2 regions of the Lactobacillus gasseri ATCC 33323 genome follow, and region 2 is predicted to be linked to the other one. Evidence: riboswitches for the same ligand, from Rfam matches in the RefSeq annotation. Region 2 holds a riboswitch; the other holds the start of a gene.
What was found. A riboswitch is a leader RNA that binds a small molecule or an ion and turns the genes downstream of it on or off. The one in region 2 is predicted to bind magnesium.
Positions count from the first base shown of each region.

Region 1: it holds a riboswitch for magnesium, as region 2 does, so the genes downstream of both, LGAS_RS01000 (P-type ATPase actuator domain-containing protein) here and mgtA (magnesium-translocating P-type ATPase) in region 2, are expected to answer to the same signal.

Region 1 covers NC_008530.1:231,368-237,863, forward strand. Annotated here, with positions in the region: gene LGAS_RS00970 (CPBP family intramembrane glutamic endopeptidase) at 1-522, shown strand, start outside; tRNA gene LGAS_RS00975 (tRNA-Gly) at 563-633, opposite strand; gene LGAS_RS00980 (SOS response-associated peptidase family protein) at 661-1,272, opposite strand; gene trpS (tryptophan--tRNA ligase) at 1,406-2,434, shown strand; gene LGAS_RS00990 (deoxycytidylate deaminase) at 2,454-2,942, shown strand; gene LGAS_RS00995 (TPM domain-containing protein) at 2,932-3,519, shown strand; M-box (ykoK) riboswitch at 3,577-3,748, shown strand; gene LGAS_RS01000 (P-type ATPase actuator domain-containing protein) at 3,819-4,817, shown strand; gene metG (methionine--tRNA ligase) at 4,938-6,496, shown strand, end outside.
Region 2 covers NC_008530.1:959,959-966,454, forward strand. Annotated here, with positions in the region: gene LGAS_RS04700 (ATP-binding cassette domain-containing protein) at 1-36, shown strand, start outside; gene LGAS_RS04705 (cupin domain-containing protein) at 259-672, shown strand; gene bsh (choloylglycine hydrolase) at 788-1,765, shown strand; gene LGAS_RS04715 (glycoside hydrolase family 2 TIM barrel-domain containing protein) at 1,889-2,110, opposite strand; gene LGAS_RS09435 (MerR family transcriptional regulator) at 2,183-2,260, shown strand; gene LGAS_RS04720 (hypothetical protein) at 2,605-2,793, shown strand; M-box (ykoK) riboswitch at 2,854-3,020, shown strand; gene mgtA (magnesium-translocating P-type ATPase) at 3,096-5,774, shown strand; partial or broken gene LGAS_RS04730 (ABC transporter ATP-binding protein) at 5,799-6,496, shown strand, end outside.

The DNA of each region.
Region 1 (6,496 bases), 730 kb from region 2:
TTTACGCTCTTTGCCTTATACTTTTACATTAGGCAATTCAATCGCGAACAACGATTCTTTGAAAAAAAGCCAAGTATGCCACTTTTAGCAGATTACAGTTTTCTTGTTGGTGTATCTATCTTGGTGATCTTAGGACGAATTTTTATTTCCTATCTTCAAGCCAAAGGAGCAGTTCCCTTGATGAATTTTCAGATAATTTATCAAAAGGGCGAAAGTAATCTTTTATTCTGGTTCTTTATTTTTTCAATCGGAATCTTAATCCCAGCGCTGCAAGTGTATTTAACAAGTGGTTTTTTCTTTAATTATGGCTTTAGGGCGCAAAATATGACTAGTGGAGTAGTGGGAATAATTTGCTCTGGTTTTTTCTTTGGTATTCTTAATTTTCAAGCGTCATTAGCTTTATTTGTGATCAACAGCCTTTACGGAATGCTGTTTGCCTGGTCATATTTATATTCGCAGCGCATTTTGATGCCAATTTATTTAGCAATTTTAAATGGAATTTTTATGGTGATCTTAGCATAATAAAAAACGAGGGACAGAATGTTCCTCGTTTTTTTATATAAGCGGATAGCGTGAATCGAACCCGCATCTTCAGCTTGGGAAGCTGACATTTTACCATTAAACTATACCCGCGTAAGCAAAATGATTATATCATTTTTGTTAACGATGTGGCAACTGATGCCGAGCTAAATTATATTCTGAACGATCAAGCAGAGAAGTGAAGTTTTGAAAAAGCCAGCGACGTAATTCTGATGGTTTTAAGACTAACGGCATGCGTTCATGAACGGGAAGAACAGTATTGTTAGCAACAGTTGTTACCATTGAAAAATCGTTGCCTTGATAAATGCCAGCGATTAAAGTCATTGGTTCTTCTATAGCAGTAAAAGATGAGTGCTCATGGTAAGTTTGATTATTTGAGGCAAGGTAAGTTTGTTTGCTGCTTTCCCAAAATTCACTGGCTAAGATAATGCAGCGCTGCCGAGCAAATGAGTTGTCCCACATTGACGGTTTTTCTTCGTAAAAACGTTCTACACGGGCATTGTAGAGAACGCGATTCTTTTGAAAGGGACTCGGATAGCCCCATTTCTTTTCAACCAGTTTTAATTCATTGTTGCTGTAAAGCATTACTAGGGATGAAGATTTAGGATAAATTTGTGTAGCAGCAGAAAATTTATCTTCGATATTTTTAGGTACAATCAGTGGTAATTTCAAGTCAGTTGTTAGGTAAGTCTTGATTTCTTTAAGAGATGGCATTGCAAAATGACTACACATGATTTTTCACTCTTTCTATCTTTAGTTAATTATTTTAATTTCATTCTAACAACTTTTGAGTAAGTTTAAACGAATAAGGTTTTTTGCTAGAATTGGAGGTAAAGCTAAAGATTAACAAATATTGGAGAAAATTATGACGAAAGAAATTTTATTAACTGGAGATAGACCAACTGGTAAGCTTCACATTGGTCACTATATTGGGTCCTTAAAAAACCGTGTTAAGCTGCAAAATGAAGGTAAATATGAACCTTACATTATGATTGCGGATACGCAAGCCTTAACTGATAATGCAAGAGATCCTGAAAAAATCAAAAATAGTTTGATTCAAGTAGCTTTAGACTACTTAGCTGTTGGTTTAGATCCTGAAAAATCTACTATTTATGTTCAATCGCAAATTCCCGCTCTTTTTGAGTTAACTGCATATTACATGGATTTAGTAACAGTTGCACGTCTAGAGAGAAATCCAACCGTTAAAACTGAAATTAAGCAAAAGAACTTCAAGGATTCAATCCCTGTAGGATTTTTAAACTATCCAGTTTCTCAAGCAGCAGATATTACTGCTTTTAAAGCGACAGTAGTCCCAGTTGGGGATGACCAAGAACCAATGCTTGAACAAACTCGTGAAATTGTACGTACTTTTAACCGAGTTTATAACACTGATATCTTAGTTGAGCCCAAGGGCTACTTCCCGCCAAAGGGTCAAGGAAGACTTCCGGGATTAGATGGAAATGCCAAAATGTCTAAATCATTAGGAAATGCGATCTATTTATCCGATGATGCAAAGACTGTGCAAAAGAAAGTAATGTCCATGTATACTGATCCAAATCACATCCATGTGGAAGATCCAGGTCAAGTTGAAGGTAACACTGTCTTTACTTATCTTGATGTATTTGCACCAGACAAGGATAAGGTTGCTGAACTTAAAGAACAATACCAAAAAGGTGGCCTAGGTGACGTTAAAATTAAACGTTACTTAAATAAGGTTCTTGAAGAAGAGCTTGGACCAATCAGAGAACGTCGTGAAAAGTTTGCTCAAAATCCAGATGCTGTTTATGAAATGCTACTAGAAGGATCAAAGAAGGCAAATGAAGTTGCTAATCAGACTCTACAAGAAGTTAGAGAGGCAATTGGTTTAAATTATTTTGATAGATTAAATAAATAATTTAAAGAGGGTAAGAACAATGACAAGAGACAGGATTCCGTGGAAGCAATATTTTATGATGCAGGCTTTAGTTATTGCACAACGTTCTACCTGTGATCGTGCCTTAGTCGGAAGTGTATTAGTTAAAGATGACCGGATGATTGCGACCGGATATAACGGTAGTGTTTCAGGACAGCCTCATTGTGATGATGTTGGTCATCTGATGGTTGATGGACATTGCGTAAGAACAATTCACTCTGAAATGAATGCCTTAATTCAATGCGCTAAAAATGGTATTTCAACTGAAGGTACTGAAATTTACGTTACTTATTTTCCTTGCTTTAATTGCAGTAAGTGCTTAGTGCAAGCTGGTATTAAGAAAATCAACTATTATTATGATTATCATGATAATCCTTTAGCCTTGAAATTATTGCGTGAAAAGGGCGTTGCAATTGAACAAGTAACGCTTGATCATAAATATGTTCAAAGCTTAGCAGACAGGCTGGAGAAGGCTGACAATGAAAAATAAAGTCATTGGTTTAGTGGCACTATTAATTTGCATATTAACATTGACTGCTAGCACAAAATCTTTTGTTAGTGATCCGCAAGGACTATTTGATAATCAGACGAAAGAACTTGTTAATCAAAAAAATGAGAGCTATCAAAAGACTAAAACTAAACCTGAAATTCGCCTTTTAAGCTTAAAAGACAGCAAGGATTTAAATCGAATTCAGCCATTAAAGAATCAGATAATTATTGCCGTTGCCCTTCAAAATAAAAAGAAAAATGTTCAAATTATTGTTGGTAAGAATTATCAAGATCTTTTAACTCAAAATAAATGTGGCAACATTATTCGGTATGCAGGGAATAAATTAAGGAGCAAAAAAGCAGCTACTTTTAATTCTGGGATTCGACTAGTTTTTAATGCTTGCGCTACTTTGGTTGCTCAAAAAGATAAGCTGTCTTATGATAAAAATTCGTTAACACAAGATGAACTGCAAAAAATAGATCATCCACAAAGTGTAAACTTGGTTTGGGGATTAGTAATTGCAGCTTTAATAAGTTTTGGATTAGTTCTATTTAAAAGCTTTCGAAAAAAGAAGTAGGGACTTGACTAATTCTTAGTTAGCCGTTAAAGTATCAATAGAAATTAAATATTAGAGCAAATAAACTGTTAGGTGAGACTCCTACGTGAACATATGCTGTCGCCCAGCAACATCCAGAGATGCCAACGGGTCAAACAGGGATCGTCGATATAAGGCCCTCCCCAGCCAGCTAGTTATTTTTAATAACCTTACGTCACGTAGTGTTAAAACTGAACGACGAGTATAAAAATCGCTTGGATTTGAGCCGATGCAGTTTTTGCATCGGCCTTTTTGTTTGTTTGCTAGGTTCTTAAGAAAGGATGTTGAAGATGTTCAAAATCAACACTTCCGGCACAAGAAATACTACAGACACCAAGCTGGTGCGCCGGATTGCATGCGAAGATAAGTTTGCGACGCTGCAACGATTAAAAACCTCAATTAGCGGCCTTCAAAGTAAAGATGCGAGGCAACGCTTAGCAAAGTACGGATCTAATGAAATAATAATTAAACATGATAAGACTAAACTTCACTATTTGTTAAAGGCTTTTGTAACTCCTTTTTCCCTCGTTCTGCTTTTTTTAGCAATTGTAGCAATTTTTTTAAATTCTTCTCAACGTACTCTTAACCTAAGTCCAGCAATTTTTGTTTTAGCAATTTTATTTATTTCAGTAATTTTAACTGCTATGCAAAATATTCGTATCAATACTAATATTCAAAACTTGATAAATCGAATTTCTAGAACAACTCAAGTAATGCGTGATTGTGAACCACAGAAACTTTTAACTCGTGATCTAACAATTGGTGATGTGGTACTACTTAAAGCTGGAGATATTGTTCCAGCGGACGTTAAATTACTCAAAAGTAATGATTTAGAATGTTCATTACTTGGTGAAGAAGATACTGTGAAAAAGAGAGCTACTAATTACACTGGCAAAAACAATAACTTAGATTACGCTAATATTTTATATGCAGGCACAATTATTCTTTCAGGTTCAGGAATTGGCGTTGTTTTTGCGACTGGTAAAGAAACTGTTTTTGGAAAAATAGCTCAAAATCTTTCTAAGATTAATCTAGAAAACAATCTTTTTAATTTTAGTATGAAAAAATTAACTAAAATCTTTTTGACATTAATCCTGATTATTGTTCCAGTTGTTTTGCTGATTAATGAAATAATACGTGGCAATTGGGAAAATGCTTTAATTTTCGCTATGGCAATTACTGTTGGTATAACGGCTGGAGTAATGCCGACAGCTATTGTAAATAATTTGGTAAAGGCCAATATCGATATGCCTAGGATTCGAGCGACATATGACAATTAATTATCTAAATGATTTGTAGGGATTCCGTATTTTACAGAATTCCTTTTTTTAATGTACAAATTAAGTCCTACATGCTATGTTATACTAGCAATTAAAAGACTTATGAGAGGAAGAATAAAGATGGCTGAAAAGAAAACTTTTTATATTACTACACCTATTTTCTATCCATCTGGAAAATTAACTATCGGTAATGCTTATACTGCGATTGCTGCTGATGCAATGACGCGTTATAAAAAATCTCGTGGTTTTGATACCTTCTTTTTAACAGGTACTGATGAACATGGCTTGAAGATTGAACAAAAAGCTGAAGCACAAGGTATTAAACCTCAAGAGTTTGTGGACAAAATGGCAGCTTCTTATAAAGAGTTATGGAAGATGCTAGATGTTTCTTATGATCGTTTCATTAGAACAACTGACGAAGACCACGTTAAGGCTGTGCAAAAGATTTTTGAAAAGCTGTTAAAGCAAGGCGATATTTACTTAGGTGAATATACTGGTTGGTATTCAGTTGAAGATGAAGAATACTTTACTGAATCACAACTTGCTGAAGTTTATAGAGATGATGATGGTAACGTTATTGGCGGAAAAGCTCCATCTGGTCATGAAGTTCGTTTGGTTAAAGAGCCTTCATACTTCTTTAGAATGAGTAAATATGCTGATCGACTTTTACAGTATTATAAGGATCATCCTGACTTTATCTTGCCACACTCTCGTGAAAAGGAAATGGTTAATAACTTTATCAAGCCAGGTCTAGAAGACTTGTCAGTAACTCGTACAACAGTTGACTGGGGAATTCCTGTGCCTAGTGATCCTAAACACGTTGTTTACGTTTGGATAGATGCTTTGTCAAACTATATTACTGCGCTTGGTTATGGCTCAGATGATGATTCATTATTTAAGAAATACTGGCCAGCTGATGTTCATTTAGTAGGTAAGGAAATTGTTCGTTTCCACACAATTTATTGGCCAATTATGTTAATGGCATTAGACTTGCCACTTCCTAAGCAGATTTTTGGCCATGGCTGGGTCTTAATGAGGGACGGCAAGATGTCTAAGTCTAAAGGTAATGCTGTTTATCCAGAAATGATTGCTAAGCGTTACGGATTAGACGCACTTCGTTACTACTTGATGCGTGCAATTCCATTTGGTTCAGATGGTATCTTTACTCCTGAGGATTTCGTTGAGAGAGTTAACTTTGATTTGGCTAATGACTTAGGTAACTTGTTGAACAGAACTGTTTCAATGATTAACCAATATCAAGATGGTTACGTTGCACCAGTTGCAGCAGATCAAGATGAATTTGCTCAAGACTTGATTAAGACAGCTAAGGAAACAATCGCTGAATATCAAAAGCAAATGGACGCTCTTCACTTCTCTCAAGCTTTAGACAGTGTTTGGAAGCTTATTTCTCGTGCAAATAAATATATTGATGAGACTACTCCTTGGACTTTGAATAAAGAAGGTAAGAGTGAAGAATTATCAAAAGTAATGTCTAACCTAGCTGAAAGTCTGCGTTTAGTTGCTATTTTAATTGCACCAGTAATGACTCAAAGCCCAGTTAAAATGTTTAACCAACTTGGTCTTGATTGGAATAAAGAAGCTCAAAAGAAACTTGAATTTGGCGCTTTTGACTGGGACATTAAAGTAACTGAAAAACCAACTCCAATCTTCCCAAGACT
Region 2 (6,496 bases):
ATGTTTGATCGAGAAATTTATTTAAGTAAAGAGTAAATTCTTTTAGACTACCTACTTGACGCAGATTCCTTTCTAATGGAATTCAAGGAATTGAACTTTCGTCTAATTCTGATTTACCCAAGCCAACTATTGATCCCAAAGATTATGAATAATTATCATCCATACCTTAAATGTATAATATAATATTACAAATAAATATTTTGCATGACGTTATTTCTATTCTAAAATAAAAGCAAAGTTAGAAATGGGGGTAATAACATAGCAAAAAATGAAGAAGAAGTAAAAAATAGTGTTTTTGGCTTTGGTGATTCAAATGAGGCCTTTGCTAAGTTTTTTAAGGGAACTAGTTATCTTAAGCCATTAGCAGAAAGTAAAGAAGCTAAGACTGCGGTTCATAATGTGAGCTTTGAACCAGGATGCCGCAACAATTGGCACATGCACTCAGTTCCACAAATTTTAATTGCAGTTGCTGGTGAAGGGTGGTATCAAGAAGAAGGTAAGCCTGCACAAAAGTTGGTTCCAGGTGATGTTGTAATTGTAAACCCTAATACTAAGCATTGGCATGGAGCTACTAAAGATTCGTGGTTTGCACACTTAGCAATCATGGTAGGAGATAGTAAGAATACATGGCTTAAACCGGTTTCTGATGAAGAATATGACAAACTAAATTAAGGGCTTGATGTGAAAATCAGCCTTTTTTTCATGTAATCGAAATATTATATTTTGATATTCTTTGGGATTAGAATATGAAGTGAAATGATTACTTTAATCAGAGGAGAAATCTAATATGTGTACATCAATTTTATATAGTCCCAAAGACCACTATTTTGGTAGAAACTTAGATTATGAAATTGCTTATGGTCAAAAAGTGGTTATTACACCAAGAAATTATGAATTTAAGTTTGCCAATTTACCAGCTGAAAAATCACATTATGCAATGATTGGCATAGCTGCTGTAGCAAATAATACCCCACTATATTGCGATGCGATTAATGAAAAGGGTTTGGGAGTAGCTGGTTTAAGTTTTGCTGGACAAGGAAAGTATTTTCCAGTAGTAGAAGATAAGAAAAACATTGCTTCATTTGAATTTATTTCTTATATATTAGCTACTTATGAAACTGTTGATCAGGTTAAAGAAAATTTGACTGATGTTAATATTTCTGATGTGAGTTTTTCTAAAAATACACCAGCTTCAGAACTTCATTGGCTAGTAGGAGATAAGACCGGTAAGAGTATCGTTGTTGAGTCAGATGAAAAAGGTTTACATGTTTATGATAATCCAGTTAATGCTTTGACGAACGCACCGTTATTCCCGCAGCAGTTAACTAATTTGGCAAATTATGCTGCAGTTGTTCCCGGCCAACCTAATAATGATTTTTTACCTGGAGTTGATCTTAAGATGTATAGCCGCAGCTTAGGAACTCATCATTTACCTGGTGGAATGGATTCAGAATCACGTTTTGTTAAAGTATGTTTTGCTTTGAATCATGCACCAAAAGATAGTGATGAGGTAGAAAGTGTTACTAATTTTTTCCATATTTTGCAGTCTGTTGAACAGGTAAAAGGGATGGATGAAGTTGGTCCTAATATTTTTGAATACACCATGTATACTAGTTGTATGAATCTTGAAAAGGGTATTTTGTACTTCAATTGTTATGATGACAGTAGAATTAGTGCTGTAGACATGAACAAGGAAGATTTGAGTTCATCAGACTTGATCGTGTTTGACTTGTTCAAGAAACAGGATATTAGTTTTATAAATTAAAATTAGCTAGAAATTTGTATCAAAATTAAAAAATTGCGTTCATAATTAAATAATCGATATCAAATGTGCTAAAATGATATCGATTATTTTGATTGAACACGATTATTTGTAACAACTAAAATATTAATTTAGTTGTTGCCATCTCTTTTTCAAGGTAAAGGCAATATCTTTAAGTTCACGATCGCGAGTAAAAATTCCTTTATCGTTGCCACCAACACGCATAATTCCTTTACTCGTCTTAAAGTCAGCAAAGTTCCAAACTAATTCGCCACAAATAAATGGATATTTCTTAAATATATCAAAATACATTTGATAATATTCATTTTGATATTCTTGGCTCCACATTTCATCTGGAAGGCGATGAGAAGAAGATAATGTATCAGCGCCAAACTTGCTGGTACTACCAGACGAACTTTAATTTTTTATGATCAAAAAGATATTTTTAAACCAATGAAGACTAAGAAAAATGGCTATCGTTATTATAGTTATAAGTAGTTATATCAAATTAGTTTTATCTTAGGACTGCGTGATTTAGGACTTTTATTAGTAGAAGAAATCAAAGATTACTTGAGCGATTCGAGCAGGGTTGCCTTGAATAGAAAATTAATCCCTTTAAAAAATAAAATTGAATTGCGCATTCAAAGTTTGAAGCAGATTTATCCATTTTACGTCAAAAAGAAAATGATAACTTTCAATTAACCAATGTCGATTTTTATATGGTAAAGAAATGTTTTTTACCTGATCATGATTTTGGGTGTTCGGATTTTAAAGTCGATTGTTCTGAAACTGAAATTGCTTCGACATATAGTCAGTTTTATCAAGAATTAGGTGTGCGTATAATGGCAAATAAAAATTTATCAAGTTTTCTTACAGATTTACCGCAGGCAAAAGCTGATACCTATGCAAATTTAGGTTTTAGAATTATTAAGAAAAAATCATACAATCCAAAAGTTAATATCCCGATAATTACTCAAACTGATGGCAATTATTTGATGTATGGATTTAGAGTAAAAGTAAAGAATTTATAAAAATGCTTGAATAATAAAGAATAATTGTTTAATCTATTAACCGTTAGTTGAATAAAGAAGCAAATGAACTGTTAGGTGAGACTCCTACGTAAATATACGCTGATGCCCAGCAACATCTAGAGATGCCAACGGGTTAAACAGGAATTGTCAACTTAAGGCTTTTCCCAGTCAGCTAGTTAAAAAACTTCACGTTACGTAGTGTTAAAACTGAACGACGAGTATAAATCGCTAAGTTAAGACCAATGCAGTTTTTGCGTTGGTCTTTTTGTTTGTTTGCCGATTTTTTAGAGGGAGAGATTACTATGTTAAAATTCAACTCTAAAGATCGCGTAGTAACTAATGCGACTTTGGCTAAGCAAATTGCTAGACAAGAAAAAAATGAAGTCTTAAAGCAATTGCATACAACAATTAATGGATTAAATCCAGTTCAAGCAAAGCAACGTTTAGGGCAAGATGGCTTAAATGAGGTCTCGAATAAAGAACATCATCCAAAATTACATTTTCTAATCGATGCTTTTATGACACCTTTTACAGGCGTGTTGTTATTTTTAGCAGGTTTATCTTTTTTAACTAACTATGTCTTTGTGCCAGCTGATCAAAAAGATCTGAGTACCGTAATTATCATGATTATGATGGTTCTGATTTCAGGAATTACTAGTTTTATTCAAAATGTAAAAACAAGTGATGCGGTTGATTCATTGCTAAATATGGTTTCTGTAACTACAAATGTTAAACGAGCTGGCGAAGATAAAGAATTACCAACTAAAGATGTAGTAGTTGGCGATATTATTAATTTAGCTGCTGGAGATTTAGTGCCAGCAGATATGTATTTGTTAAAGAGTAAAGACTTATTTTGTTCAGCGAGCTCATTAAATGGTGAGTCAAGTCCAGTTGAAAAGATGGCAGATCAGAAGCCAAAAGAAAGTGATAATTACTTAGATTATCCAAATATCCTTTATGAAGGAACAAATATTGTTTCTGGTTCTGGAATGGGCGTCGTTTTTGCTACAGGTGATAAAACCGTTTTTGGAAATCTGGCCCGTACTCTTGCTCAGAATAAAAACAAAGAGACAACTTTTGACATTGGAATTAAAAATGTTTCTAAAATATTACTAATCATGACAGCTGTAATTGCACCACTAGTGTTTTTGATTAATGGTTTAACTAAAGGCGATTGGCTAAATGCATTAATTTTTGCTATCGCAACGGCTGTTGGTCTGACGCCGGAAATGTTGCCAGTTATCGTGACTAGCAATTTAGTTAAGGGGTCTATTGAAATGGCTAAGCATGAAACCATTGTTAAAAGAATGAATTCAATCCAAAACTTTGGCTCAGCTGATATTCTTTGCACTGATAAGACTGGTACCTTAACACAAGATAAAGTGGTTTTGGAACGACACTATAATTTAAACTTAGAAGAAAAGTCAAAAGTATTAGAGCTTTCATACTTGAATAGTTATTATCAAACAGGGATGAAAGATTTAATTGATAAAGCAGTTATTGACGCTGCTCAAGGAGAACTAGATACAAAGAAAATTAATCAAAACTACCAAAAGATTGATGAAATACCTTTTGATTTTAAGAGAAGACGCATGAGCGTTGTCGTTATGAACCAGCAACACGAACATATTTTGGTAACTAAAGGTGCTGCTGAAGAAATGCTTGCTTGTTCTAATAGAGTAGAAATAGATGGTTCAATAAGTCCACTTGATGAAGATCAACGTCAGAAAATTTTAACTGAAATTGATGAGATGAATCAGGATGGTTTACGTGTTGTTCTTTTAGGATATAAAGAAAATCCAGCTCCTGTTGGTGAATTTAGCATTGATGATGAGAATGAATTAATCTTAGTTGGATTTTTAGCATTTTTAGATCCACCAAAAGACAGTGCTAAAGCAGCATTGACTGCCTTAAAAGAAGATGGCATTGCAGTCAAAATTTTAACTGGAGATAATGAAGCAGTTACGCGAAATGTAGGAAAGCAAGTAGGTTTAAATATTGATCGAGTTTATCAGGGAAAAGACCTTGAAAATAAGACTGACGCTGAATTAAAACAAATGGTGCAAGCATGCAATGTTTTTGTGAAATTATCCCCACAACAAAAAGCTCAAATTATTGACTTACTTAGACAAGATGGTCATACCGTAGCTTATATGGGAGATGGAATCAATGATGCTCCTGCAATGAAAGCGGCAGATGTTGCTATCTCAGTTGATACAGCGGTGGACATTGCTAAAAAGTCAGCAGATATAATTTTGCTCCACAAAGATTTAATGATTTTAGAAAAGGGAGTACAAATTGGCCGTCAAGTATTTGGCAATACGATGAAATATATTAAAATTACGCTTTCTTCTAATTTTGGTAATATTTTATCAATTTTAGTAGCTTCTTCATTTTTGCCATTCCTACCAATGCTTCCAATTCAACTTTTAATTTTAGACTTGATGTATGGAACTAGTTGCCTATCTATTCCATTTGATACTATGAATAAGCATTATTTATCAGAGCCTAGAAAGTGGAGTACAAAGAAGCTACCGAAGTTTATGTTCTACTTTGGTCCAACGTCCTCTATTTTTGATATCATAACTTTTGCTTTGCTTTTCTTTGTGGTTTGTCCGCAAGTAATTGGAACTAGTTATGTAGCAGCTGGCGCAACGCAAAAATTAATTTTCTCAGCCATCTTTTGTACAGGGTGGTTTATTGAATCACTTTGGACCCAAGAAATGGTTATTCATGCACTTAGAGATCCCAAATTACCATTTATTAAGCAACATGCTACAGCAATTGTTACTTGGGCAACAATCGGTATGGCAGTGGTGGGAACTGTCTTACCATTTATTACACCAATAGCTAAAGCAATAAAATTTGGCCCAATTCCAATGTACTTTTTAGCAATTGTATTTCTTTTGTTAATCTTATATATTGCTTTAACTACTTTAGTAAAGAAGTGGTATTTGAATTCAGAAAAATATTTGATTTAATTAACAAGAAATATTTTCTTTTGAGAATCATGGGTTAATTCCTTGATGCAACCAATTTCTAACATGTTAATGATGATTTTGGTAATCGGGATTTTAACCTATGGTGCAATTCGGGTAATGCAAGGCAGTGGGTGCCCTCATTTCATTTTTAATGTACTTGTTCCAATTAATGGGACCAGTAATTATGGTTAGCTAATTCTTTAACGAATTAGCCAAGACATCAGGCTCAACTGAACGTATTCGTGAAATGCTCAATGAACCCATTGAAGAATCTGCTGCTGATCAAAAAGTTGATGTTGCTTGTAAAGAATTGCAATTGCAAAATGTCAGCTTCTCTTATGAAAAAGATAAGCAAATTTTGCATGACATTAATGAAGTGGCTAAACCAAATACGGTTGTCGCTTTTGCTGGACCATCTGGTGGTGGTAAATCAACAATTTTCTCATTGATTGAACGTTTCTATAAACCAACTTCAGGTAAGATTACGATTGGTAATGAAAATATTGACAATATCGATTTAACTAATTGGCGTCATCAAATTGGTTTAGTCGGTCAGAATTCTGCAGTAATGCCAGGAACAATTCGTGAAAACTTAGTTTATGGATTAGATCATGAAGTAAATGATGACGAACTATGGCGTGTACTAAAGATGGCATATGCTGATAAATTCGTAAAAGAATCAGAAGATGACTTGGGTACTCAAATTGGTGAACGAGGGGTAA